One region of the Streptomyces sp. NPDC047117 genome, then DNA from elsewhere that is predicted to be linked to it. Evidence: riboswitches for the same ligand, from Rfam matches in the RefSeq annotation. Region 1 holds a riboswitch; the other holds the start of a gene.
The links. Region 1 has a riboswitch for glycine ahead of gcvT (glycine cleavage system aminomethyltransferase GcvT). Riboswitches for the same ligand answer to the same signal wherever they lie in the genome.
Positions count from the first base shown of each region.

Region 2: another riboswitch for glycine. It lies ahead of gcvP (aminomethyl-transferring glycine dehydrogenase); the one in region 1 lies ahead of gcvT (glycine cleavage system aminomethyltransferase GcvT).

Region 1 is NZ_JBEYUN010000004.1:202,111-208,214, forward strand. It holds gene ABZ840_RS09460 (L-serine ammonia-lyase) at 1-355, opposite strand, end outside; gene glyA (serine hydroxymethyltransferase) at 671-1,936, opposite strand; gene gcvH (glycine cleavage system protein GcvH) at 2,045-2,422, opposite strand; gene gcvT (glycine cleavage system aminomethyltransferase GcvT) at 2,553-3,728, opposite strand; glycine riboswitch at 3,882-3,978, opposite strand; gene ABZ840_RS09480 (AAA family ATPase) at 4,303-4,893, shown strand; gene ABZ840_RS09485 (enhanced serine sensitivity protein SseB) at 5,012-5,836, shown strand; gene ABZ840_RS09490 (enhanced serine sensitivity protein SseB C-terminal domain-containing protein) at 5,975-6,104, shown strand, end outside.
Region 2 is NZ_JBEYUN010000024.1:5,407-11,510, reverse strand. It holds gene ABZ840_RS33035 (hypothetical protein) at 1-211, shown strand, start outside; gene ABZ840_RS33030 (DUF5999 family protein) at 645-851, shown strand; gene gcvP (aminomethyl-transferring glycine dehydrogenase) at 954-3,839, opposite strand; glycine riboswitch at 4,028-4,125, opposite strand; gene ABZ840_RS33020 (PRC-barrel domain-containing protein) at 4,239-4,652, shown strand; partial or broken gene ABZ840_RS33015 (DNA polymerase IV) at 4,814-6,104, opposite strand, start outside.

The DNA.
Region 1 (6,104 bases):
TCAGCTCGGTCGACTCGTCGAAGTCGATCTCGTGCACCTCGCCTATCTCGGCTTCCAGCAGCCGGAGCCGCTTGGTGGTGCGGATGCGCTCGACCATGTCGTCGGCCCGCTCGACGTCCACGCTGCGCGGGGAGTGGCCCTCCAGGCCGAGCAGGACGGCCTTGGGGGTGCCGTGGCCGTGCCCGGTGGCGCCGAGCGAGCCGAACAGCTCGGCCCGTACGGAGGTGGTCTGCGCGAGGAGGCCGTCCTTCTTGAGGCGGCCGACGAACATCCGCGCCGCGCGCATCGGGCCGACCGTATGGGAGGAGGACGGGCCGATGCCGATGGAGAAAAGGTCGAAGACGGAGATGGCCACGGTGGCGGACTCCTTTGTCGGCTCGTGGTGGGCGGTCGTGCGCGGCCGTGCGACAGCACGCGCCAGAAAGGGGGGGCCGGGCGGCCGAAGAGATGTGACGTTTCTGCGCTGGCGGACGGAAAACGCCGGTTGTCGGATCGGTACCGGTTGTCGAGCGTAACGCGCCCGGGGGACGGACGGTGCATGTGCGGGCGAATCCACCCGTGATGCGCGTGACGTGCTGGTGACGCGGGTTCCCTGTGAGCGGGCGCGCACACCACGGGCCCGGGACATCCTGCCCCGGGCCCGTGAAGCCCGTACGACCGGCCGGTGGCCCTACTTGGCCAGGCCGGGGTACAGCGGGTGCTTGTCGGCCAGCGCGGTGACGCGGGTCTTCAGCGCCGCCGCGTCGTACTCCGGCATCAGCGCCAGCGCGATGATGTCGGCGACCTCGCGGAAGTCCTCGGCCCGGAAGCCGCGGGTGGCCAGCGCCGGGGTGCCGATCCGCAGACCCGAGGTGACCATCGGGGGCCGCGGGTCGTTCGGGACGGCGTTGCGGTTGACCGTGATGCCGACCTCGTGGAGGCGGTCCTCGGCCTGCTGGCCGTCCAGCTCGCTGTCGCGCAGGTCGACCAGGACCAGGTGCACGTCGGTGCCGCCGGACAGCACGTTGACGCCGGCCTCACGCGCGTCCGGGGAGGTCAGCCGCTCGGCGAGGAGCCGGGCGCCCTCGACGGTGCGCTGCTGGCGCTCCTTGAAGTCCTCCGAGGCGGCGACCTTGAAGGAGACCGCCTTGGCCGCGATCACGTGCTCCAGGGGGCCGCCCTGGAAACCGGGGAAGACCGCGGAGTTCAGCTTCTTCGCGAAGTCCTTGTTGCGGGCCAGGATGATGCCGCCGCGCGGGCCGCCGAGCGTCTTGTGCGTGGTGGAGGTGACCACGTCCGCGTAGGGCACCGGGTTCGGGTGCAGACCCGCCGCGACCAGGCCGGCGAAGTGCGCCATGTCGACCCACAGCTTCGCGCCGACCTCGTCGGCGATCCGGCGGAACTCGGCGAAGTCCAGCTGCCGCGGGTAGGCGGACCAGCCCGCGATGATCACCTTGGGGCTGTTCTCCTTGGCCAGGCGCTCGACCTCGGCCATGTCGACCAGGCCGGCCTCGTCCACGTGGTAGGCGACCACGTTGAACTGCTTGCCGGAGAAGTTCAGGCGCATGCCGTGGGTGAGGTGCCCGCCGTGCGCCAGGTCCAGGCCGAGGATCGTGTCGCCGGGCTGGGCGATCGCGAACAGCGCCGCCTGGTTGGCGGAGGCGCCGGAGTGCGGCTGCACGTTGGCGTACTCGGCGCCGAACAGCTCCTTGACCCGGTCGATCGCGATCTGCTCGGTGACGTCGACGTGCTCACAGCCGCCGTAGTAGCGGCGGCCCGGGTAGCCCTCGGCGTACTTGTTGGTGAGGACCGAGCCCTGGGCCTCCATGACCGCGGCGGGAGCGAAGTTCTCCGACGCGATCATTTCGAGGGTGGACTGCTGACGGTGGAGTTCGGCGTCGACAGCGGCGGCGACGTCGGGGTCGAGCTCATGGAGGGAGCTGTTCAGAAGCGACATGAGTCTTCCTGGGTGGGAGCCACCGAGGGGCGCGGCCCTCGGCACGGCGGGCGGAATCCAATAAGAGGCGCGAAGCTCCAATTGGGGCGGTGGCGGTTGACGGGCGGGTCAGCCGGCGGTGAAAGCGGTGTACTCGTCGGCGGAGAGCAGGTCCTCCGGCTCGCCGCTCAGCTTCACCTTGAACAGCCAGCCGCCCTCGAACGGGGCGGAGTTCACCAGCGACGGGTCGGCCACCACGTCCTCGTTGATCTCCGTGACCTCACCGTCGACCGGGGAGTAGAGATCGCTGACGGACTTGGTCGACTCCAGCTCACCGCAGGACTCGCCCGCGGTGACGGTGTCGCCGACCTCGGGGAGCTGGGCGAAGACCACATCGCCGAGCGCGTTGGCCGCGTGCTCGGTGATGCCGACCGTCGAGACGCCGTCCGCGGCGTCCGACAGCCACTCGTGCTCCTTGCTGTAGCGGAGCTGCTGGGGGTTGCTCATGGTTCGATTCTCCTGGATGCGGGGGAATGATCGTGCAGAGGGTCTTGACAGGTGAGACGCGACTGCGTCACTTCTACCGGCAGGACGGCCGTCCCGCGGTCATTTCTCCTGGCCGGAGTGTGCCGTGCGGTCACTTCTCCCGCTTGTAGAAGGGCAGCGCGACGACCTCGTACGGCTCGTGCTTGCCGCGGATGTCGACCGCCACCCCCTTCGTACCGGGCTCGGCGTGCGCCGCGTCCACGTACGCCATCGCGATCGGCCTGCCGAGCGTGGGGGAGGGGGCACCGGAGGTGACGGTGCCGATGGCGGTGCCCTCCGCGTCCACGACGGGGTAGCCGGCGCGCGGCACCCGGCGACCCTCGGCGATCAGCCCGACGAGCTTGCGCGGCGGGTTGTGCTCGGCCCGCTCGGCGGCGGCCGCCAGCGCGTCCCGGCCCACGAAGCGGCCGTCGTTCCCGGGCTTCTCGAACTTCACGACCCGGCCGAGGCCCGCGTCGAAGGGGGTGAGCGAGGTGGACAGCTCGTTCCCGTACAGCGGCATGCCCGCCTCCAGGCGCAGCGTGTCGCGGCAGGACAGGCCGCAGGGGACCAGGCCCGCTTCCTTGCCGGCCTCGGTCAGCGCCTCCCAGAGGGCGACCGCGTCGGCGGGCCGGACGAACAGCTCGAAGCCGTCCTCGCCGGTGTAGCCGGTCCGGGCGATCAGTGCGGAGACGCCCGCGACGGTGCCGGGCAGGCCCGCGTAGTACTTCAGCCCGTCCAGATCGGCGTCCGTGAGCTGCTTCAGGATGCCGGCGGACTCCGGGCCCTGGACGGCGAGCAGCGCGTACGCGTCGCGGTCGTCCCGTACGGCGGCGTCGAAGCCGGCCTGCCGGGCGGTCAGCGCGTCCAGCACGGTCTGCGCGTTGGAGGCGTTGGCGACGACCATGTACTCCTGGTCGCCCAGGCGGTAGACGATCAGGTCGTCCAGGATCCCGCCGTCCTCCTGGCAGATCATCGTGTACCGGGCGCGGCCGGGCTTGACCGAGCCGATGTTGCCGACCAGCGCGTGGTCCAGCAGGTCGGCGGCCTGCGGCCCGGTGACGGTGATCTCGCCCATGTGCGAGAGGTCGAAGAGGCCGGCGCGGGTGCGGACGGCGACGTGCTCGTCGCGCTCGCTGCCGTAACGCAGCGGCATGTCCCAGCCGGCGAAGTCGGTCATGGTCGCGCCGAGGGCGCGATGCGTGGCATCGAGCGCCGTGAGTCGAGCGCTTCGTCGCGAAGCGACTCCATCTGGGGTGGTGGCGGGCGACGGGCGGGCGTCAGTCATGGTCGCGGGCTCCCGAAGTGGACGACAGGGACGTATCGGACGTCTCCCCATCTGTCATCGGAACCTGAGAGGTTCACCGACAGCCCCCATCGGGGCCTCGGCTTGCACCTTGGGTGGGGCCGCACCGGCGTGCGGCCCGCTTTTCAGATCTGCCTCGTCCGCGCAGTACAGGGGCCTGAGAGATTCAAGGGAGGACTTGCTCCTTCGGCGCCCCGCCGTGGCCTGGCGGGAACTCTCCCGCGCGGATTCAAGCGGCCGGTATGCAGTTGGCGGCCGGCGTCGGGTACGGCGGCCGGCGCGCACATCATTGCACGGGATCGCCGGATACAGGAGCCCCGGCCCGCGCCGCCCCGCCGGCCCGGGGGCAACCCGCCATGACCTGCCCTCCGCTTGAAGCTCATTACCTTTTCTTGACACTCTGCGGGTAGTGGGGGCAGCAGTGAACGGAACGGGGAGGGCGATCACGGTGCAGAGGCAAGCCGTATATGCGACGTCGGCAGGGGTCGCGCGCGGCGCGGTGCCCCGCCGCGCCCGCACACCCAAGGCGGTGGTGCGTCCGGGCCGCGGCGCCCGCGTGACGGACCTGCGCGGCACGGAGGGGGAAGCGCGCGTCCGCGAGCTGGACTTCCCCGCGCGCTGCCTGGTGGTCGTCTCGGGCCTGCCCGGCGGCGGCAAGAGCACGCTGATGCAGCGCGTGGTCCCGGCGCTGGACCGGGCCGGCACACCCGTCCACCGCATCGACTCCCAGGACGTACGGGAGCGCTGGGAGGCCGGCCGGCTCGGCGCGCTGCCGTACGGCCTGCTGCGGCCGCTGGTGCGGATCGCGCACTACCACGGCCTGTGGCAGGCACTGCGTTCCGGCGGCAGCGTCGTGGTGCACGACTGCGGGACGGTCGCCTGGGTGCGCCGCTGGATCGCGCGCACCGCCCGGCGGGACTGCCGCGAGCTGCACCTGCTGCTGCTCGACGTGCCCGCCGGCGTCGCGCTGTCCGGACAGCGGGCCAGGGGCCGCGGCGTGTCCGGCTACGCCTTCGCGCGGCACCGGCGCGCGGTGCGCCGGCTGCTCGCCAGGGCCCGGGCGGCCCGGCTGCCGAAGGGGTTCACGGCCACGGTGCTGCTGGACCGGCGGGCGGCCGAGGCGCTGGAACGCACGACGTTCGGCTGAGAGCCTGGGTACACCACTGCCGCGCCCCTGTCCGGGCTTCGGGACGGGGGGCGAAGCGCCCGCGGCGGGCCGCTAGGGTTTTCGATCAGGCAGTGCGGTACGAAGCGGGTGGGTGACCATGGACATTCCGGAGCAGAGCATCCCCGGTCAGGGCGTTTTCGAGCAGGGCATTCCGCAGTTGGCCTGGCCGGCCAACGAGCTGGAGGAAGTGCTCGCGGCGTCGGTGGGGCATCCCGGGGCCGGCGCCCGGATCGTCGAGGTGCTCGGCCGCAGCCGGATATGGGTGCCGCTGCCCAAGGGCGGCGGCCCCGAGAGCGCCGGCTTCGGCGCGCCCGGCCTGGACCTGCCCACCGTGGAGCTGCCCGACGGCCTGGCGTACGTGCCCGTCTTCAGCTCCGAGCAGGAGTTCCTGCGGGTCGTCGGCGCGCACATGTCCTTCACGGTGGCACCGGCCCGCGAGTTCGCCCGCGGCCTGCCGCCGAAGATCGGTATCGCGGTGAACCCGGACGGCACGGTCGGCGTGCCGCTGCCGCCGCCCGCCGTGGCCGAGCTGTGCCGCGGTGACATGCCCCGCGAGGGGCTGCCGTCCGGCGGCCGGGTGCGGCTGTACGAGCCGGACTGGCAGGACGAGCCGGTGGACTTCCTCGCCGCCGCGGGCCTGGAGTTCTCCGGCGTACCGCACGTCACCACCGCCCGCCGCTGCCTGGCGAACATCGAGGGCGACGCGCCCACCCTCTTCGTCGGCGTGCAGGTCGCCGACCCGGCGGCCGCCCTCCAGGACCAGACCCAGCGCGACATCGCGCTCGGGGCGCTGGGCCGGGCGCTCGGCACCGTGGAGGTGCCCTGGCCGGTCCAGCTGGTGATGCTGGACATCGCACAGGACCCGGTCGTCGACTGGATGCTGGAGCGCGTGCGGCCCTTCTACACGCAGGACCTCGTGTAGCCCGTACGGCCGGGGCCGGCCGCGGCCCGTGCCGGACCGACCGGCGCGCGCCCGGACCACGCCGGGATCCGGCCCGTAAGCTGGTGGGACGACGGGCGGGCACCCCCACGTGCCCGACGGGAGAAGGGACGGGGACACGTGAGCGCGGGTGCGCATCAGGGAGCGGCGGCAGGCCAGGTCGAGCAGGTGCTGCAGCAGGTCTCGCCCGGCCGGTACGACGCCTACGAGGCGCTGCTGCAGGCGCTGTCCGGCGGCCAGGTGTGGATGC
Region 2 (6,104 bases), on a different contig from region 1:
CGTGCCGGAGCTGTACATGCTCACGCTGTGGCTGCACGAGGACATCTCGGCGGACGGTGCCGAAGGCTGCCCGGTACCGGGGGACCTGCTGGTCCCACTGGCCCCGGCACCGCCCGGCATCGCCGCCCACCGGCCGCACCGTGTCGCCGATCTCCTGTCCCGTCTCACGCTCCGCCTCACCCCGGCACCCCTCCTCGGCTCGCCGGCGTAGGCACTCGGTACGCGGCGTCCCTCGAAACGCCGTCTGCCGGGCAGGTACCGCATTGCCGGAGTGCGCCCCGCGGTTCTCCTCACCGCGGGGCGCACTGTTGTCCGCGGGTGTCCCGGGTGGTTCGGCGGGGCATCAGTACGGGTAGCCATGTGCGGGCGCATGTCCGTCCGGAACTTCCCCGAACGCGCCGTTCCGCCACGGGACTAGCCCGGAATGACCAGACGGAACCACCCATAGGTGCTGTCTTGGCGGCGGCAACCGCCCGCACGGGTGATGCGTCCTTACCGAGTAAGTACGGCTGCTGCGAAATCCCTGCGGAATCAGTTCTGTAGGGCAACACTGGGAGCGAACTACCGAACGGGGGGCGGCCATGAACACTTCATCGCGCCGCAGGAAGACGTCCACCACCACACCGCAGCGAAAGACAGCATCCATGTGCCAGCACCAGCCACCGTGTCCGTCAGCAGAGTCCGCCGACCGGGAAGCCGCGCATCTCGTGGCGCACCACCCGGAACAGGGCTGGAGCCTGTTGTGCAACGGCGTACTTCTCTTCGAGGACACCGGTGAGCTCCTGCCGGACGGGCAGGTCATCGACCCGCACCGGCCGATGGGCACCGGGCAGGTCGTCACCGCGGCCTGACGCGGTGAGCGGGAACGAGCAGGGCCCCCGGCGGATAGCGCCGAGGGCCCTTTTGTGTGCGGGCGCCCGTGTGGTGCGTGCCGTACGGGCGCCGGACTGCCGTCAGCCGGCGTAGTCCTCCAGCGGCGGGCAGGAGCACACGAGGTTGCGGTCGCCGAAGGCTCCGTCGATGCGGCGCACCGGCGGCCAGTACTTGGCGGTGGCGTCGACGCCGGCCGGGTGGACGGCTTCCTCACGGGTGTAGGCGTGCTGCCACTCGCCGGTGAGGACGGCCGCGGTGTGCGGAGCGTTGCGCAGCGGGTTGTCGTCCTTGTCCCACTCCCCCGTGCCGACCTTCTCGATCTCCGCGCGGATGGCGATCATCGCGTCGCAGAAACGGTCCAGTTCGGTGAGGTCCTCGCTCTCGGTCGGCTCGATCATGAACGTGCCGGCGACCGGGAAGGACATGGTCGGCGCGTGGAAGCCGTAGTCGATCAGGCGCTTGGCGACGTCGTCGATGCTGACGCCGGTGGCCTTGGTCAGCGGCCGTACATCGATGATGCACTCGTGCGCGACGAGGCCGCCGGGGCCGGTGTAGAGCACCGGGTAGTGCGGCTCCAGGCGCTTGGCGATGTAGTTGGCGGAGAGCACCGCGACCTGGGTGGCGCGCTTGAGACCCTCGCCGCCCATGAGGCGGACGTACGCCCAGGAGATCGGCAGGATGCCGGCCGAGCCCCAGGGGGCCGCGGAGATCGGGCCGACGCCGGTCTCGGGGCCCGCGGTGGGCTGGAGCGGGTGGTTGGGCAGGTACGGCGCGAGGTGCGCGCGCACGCCGACCGGGCCGACGCCGGGACCGCCGCCGCCGTGCGGGATGCAGAAGGTCTTGTGCAGGTTCAGGTGCGAGACGTCGCCGCCGAACTTGCCCGGCTCGGCGACGCCGACCAGCGCGTTCAGGTTGGCGCCGTCGACGTAGACCTGGCCGCCCGCGTCGTGCACGGCGGCGCAGATCTGGGTGATGTGCTCCTCGAACACGCCGTGCGTGGACGGGTAGGTGACCATCAGGACGGCCAGCTCGTCGCGGTACTGCTCGATCTTGGCGTGCAGGTCGTCGGTGTCGACCTCGCCGTCGTCGCCGGTCTTGACGACGACGACCTTCATGCCGGCCATCACGGCACTGGCGGCATTGGTGCCGTGCGCGGAGGACGGGATGAGGCAGACGGTGCGCTGCTCGTCGCCGTTGGCGCGGTGGTACGCGCGGACGGCGAGCAGGCCGGCGAGCTCGCCCTGGGAGCCGGCGTTGGGCTGGAGGGAGACCTTGTCGTAGCCGGTGACGACGGCGAGGCGCTCCTCCAGTTCCTGGATGAGGGTCAGGTAGCCCTGGGCCTGGCCGACCGGCGCGAAGGGGTGCAGCTGGCCGAACTGCGGCCAGGTCACCGGCTCCATCTCGGTGGTGGCGTTCAGCTTCATCGTGCAGGAGCCGAGCGGGATCATGCCGCGGTCCAGCGCGTAGTCGCGGTCGGCGAGGGTGCGCAGGTAGCGCAGCATCGCGGTCTCGGAGCGGTACTGGTGGAAGACCGGGTGGCCGAGGTAGTCGTCGGCGCGCAGCAGGGACTCGGGCAGCGCGTCGGCGGCGGCCGCGTCGAGCTGCTCGATGTCGCCCTGGACACCGAAAGCGCCGAGGACGGCGGTGAGCTGGGCGCGGCCGGTGGTCTCGTCGCAGGCGATGCCGACCAGGTCGGCGTCGACCTGGCGGAGGTTGACGCCGGCCTCGCGGGCGGCGGCGACGATCTCGGCGGCGCGGCCGGGGACCCGTGCGGTGAGGGTGTCGAAGTACGTACCGTGCACCACCTCGACGCCGCCGGCGCGCAGGCCCTCGGCGAGGACGGTGGCGTAGCGGTGGGTACGGCGGGCGATGGCGGCCAGGCCCTCGGGGCCGTGGTAGACGGCGTACATGCCGGCCATGACGGCGAGGAGGACCTGCGCGGTGCAGATGTTGCTGGTGGCCTTCTCGCGGCGGATGTGCTGCTCGCGGGTCTGGAGGGCCAGGCGGTAGGCCTTGTTGCCGTCGGCGTCGACGGAGACGCCGACGAGGCGGCCGGGGAGGCTGCGGGCGAACTTCTCGCGGACGGCCATGTAACCGGCGTGCGGGCCGCCGAAGCCCATCGGGACGCCGAAGCGCTGGGTCGTGCCGACGGCGATGTCGGCGCCCAGCTCGCCGGGCGAGGTGAGCAGCGTCAGGGCCAGGAGGTCGGCCGCGACGGTCACGATCGCGCCAAGTTCGTGAGCTTGTTCGATGAGGGCGCGGGGGTCACGGACCGCGCCGGACGCGCCGGGGTACTGGAGCAGCACGCCGAAGACGCCGCGCTCGGCGATCTCGGCGGGGATGCCGTCGCTCAGGTCGGCGACGACGACCTCGACACCGGTGGGCTCGGCACGGGTCTCTATGACGGCGATGGTCTGCGGCAGACAGTCGGCGTCGACGAGGAAGACGCCCTTCTTGACCTTGCCGACGCGGCGGGAGAGCGCCATCGCCTCGGCCGCCGCGGTGCCCTCGTCCAGCAGGGAGGCGCCGGAGGTGGGCAGGCCGGTGAGGTCGGCGACCATGGTCTGGAAGTTGAGCAGCGCCTCCAGGCGGCCCTGCGAGATCTCCGGCTGGTACGGGGTGTACGCGGTGTACCAGGCGGGGTTCTCCATGACGTTGCGCAGGATGACCGGCGGCGTGAACGTGCCGTAGTAGCCCAGGCCGATCATGGGGGCGAGCACGTGGTTGCGGTCCGCGAGGGCCCGCAGCTCGTCCAGGACGTCCGCTTCGGTCCGCCCCTGGGGCAGGTCCAGCGCCTCCGCGCTCTTGATCACATCGGGGACGGCGGCCGCGGTGAGTTCGTCCAGCGAGCCGAAGCCGATGTGGGCGAGCATCTTGGCCTGGGACTCCTGGTCCGGGCCGATGTGACGCTGCTCGAAGGGGGTGCCGCGTTCCAGCTCGGTCAGCGAGATGCGGTTGGTGGTCATCTGCGGGGGCCTCCTGGTCTCTGGGACCTACGAGGGGCACCACGGCGCGGGTGCCCGGACGGCCTCCCCCTCTGTCATCTCAACCTGAGAGCTTCACCGGAACGTACGCAACGCCCGGCTTTCACCGTCGGTGAGGAGGGGCTCCGGCACTGCGCTGGTCCGTGGCCCACCCTGCTTTCCAGAGTGATCTCGTCCGCGCGGTACGGGTGCCTGAGAGATTCCGGGGAGGAGTTGCTCCTTCGGCGCCTCCGGCCCGGGGGACGGAGGGCTCTCCCGCACGGGGTCATCGATCGCTGACCAGCCTACCAGCGTGGCTGCTCGGCATCCCCCGAGTGGCCGGGGCGGGAAATGTGCCGTTTCGTAGGGTGCACAGGGCAGTTCCGGCAGGTAGGAGGAACCGTGCAGACCGACATCGATCCCCGCAGTCTGATCGGCCGCAAGGCGTTCGACCGGCACGGCACCAGGATCGGCACCATCGACGAGGTGTACCTGGACGACGCGACCGGCGAGCCGGAGTGGGCGGCGATCCGGACGGGACTCTTCAGCCGGGACGCGTTCGTGCCGCTGGAGCCGAGCCGGCTGGTCGACGACGCGCTGCACGTGCCGTACGAGCGGAAGCTGATCAAGGACGCGCCGGACTTCGGAGTGGGCCGGCACCTCTCCCCCGAGCAGGAACTCCAGCTCTACCACCACTACCGGCTGGATATCTCCGCCACCGACGCGGTGCTCGCCGGCGAGGACCCCGGGGACCGCTCACCTGCCGGCTCCACCGACCGGGAGTTCGGCCGCATAGCGGGCTCGCCGGAGGACTGAACACCGGACGACGGCGAGCCGTCGGATGATATCGACGAGGACGGCTGCGGACCGTCGGGGACCGACGAGGGCGGCAACGAGCCGTCGGGGATCGGCGGCGACGCCGCGCTGTCGTCGGCCTTCATGGGCGCTTCCCCAGCGCGCGCGTCCGGCCCGCCGCCCACCAGGGGCAGCGCCTCCCCCGGCGTGAGTGCCGGATCGTCCACGAGGAAGGTCCGTACCCGCCCCGGCGCCGACCACGGCTGCTCGAACCGTACGGTGACCCGCCCCAGACCGCTTCCCTGGACCCATCCAGGGCCGTACTCGGCATGGACCACGTCCAGGCCCGGCACCCACTTCCTGGGGCGCTCAGCGACCTCCTCCGCCTCTTCCGCCCCACTCTCCCCGCCGGCCGCTCCGGCGGCCGCCTTCGCCTCCTCGGCGAGCCGGGCCTCCTCGGCCGCCCGCTCCGTCGCCGCCTGGGCGAAGAGGTCCTCCTGCGTGAAGTCCGCGAGGCCGCTCACGCCCACGCCGAGCAGCCGCACGCCACCGGTGGTGTCGATCAGGTCCAGCAGCCGCCCGGCCGCATCCCGCACCACCGCGGGGTCGTCCGTCGGCCCGCGCTGGGTCTCGGACCTGGTCAACGTGGAGAAGTCGTAGTTGCGCACCTTCAGCACGACCGTACGGCCCGAGCGCCCGGCCGCCCGCAGCCGCTGCACGCACCGGTCCGCCAGCCGCATCACCTCGGCGCGCACCCGCGTACGGTCGGTGAGGTCGACCTCGAAGGTGTCCTCGACGGAGATCGACTTGGCGTCCCGCTCCGCGACCACCGGCCGGTCGTCCTGCCCCAGCGCCATGGCGTACAGCCCCGCGCCGTGCGCCCGCCCCAGCAGCCGCACCAGCTCGGCCTCGCCGGCCTCGGCGGTCTCGGCGATCGTGTGGATCCCGGCCTTGCGCAGCGCCTCGGCCGTGGCGGGGCCCACGCCCGGCAGCGTCCGCACGGACATCGGCCCCAGCAGCTCCCGCTCGGTGCCCGGCTCGATCAGCACCAGCCCGTTCGGCTTGGCCTGCTCGGACGCGATCTTCGCGAGCATCTTGGCGCCGGCGAGGCCCACCGATCCGGTCAGCCCCGTGACGGCGAGGATGTCGCGGCGCAGCTGCTCCCCCACCGCGCGGGCCGAATCTCCGTCGTCGGCGACCCCGCCGGCCTCCAGGTCGACGAACGCCTCGTCCAGGCTCAGCGGCTCCACCAGGGGCGACAGCTCGTGGAGCAGCGCCATGACCTTGTCGCTGACCTCGCGGTACACATGGAAGCGCGGCGCGAGGTAGGCGGCGTTCGGGCAGAGCCGGCGCGCCTGGGCGGTGGGCATGGCCGAGCGGACCCCGAAGACGCGGGCTTCGTACGAGGCGGTGGAGACGACGCCGCGCCCGCCGATGCCACCCACGACGACGGGCTTTCCGCGCAGGCTGGGC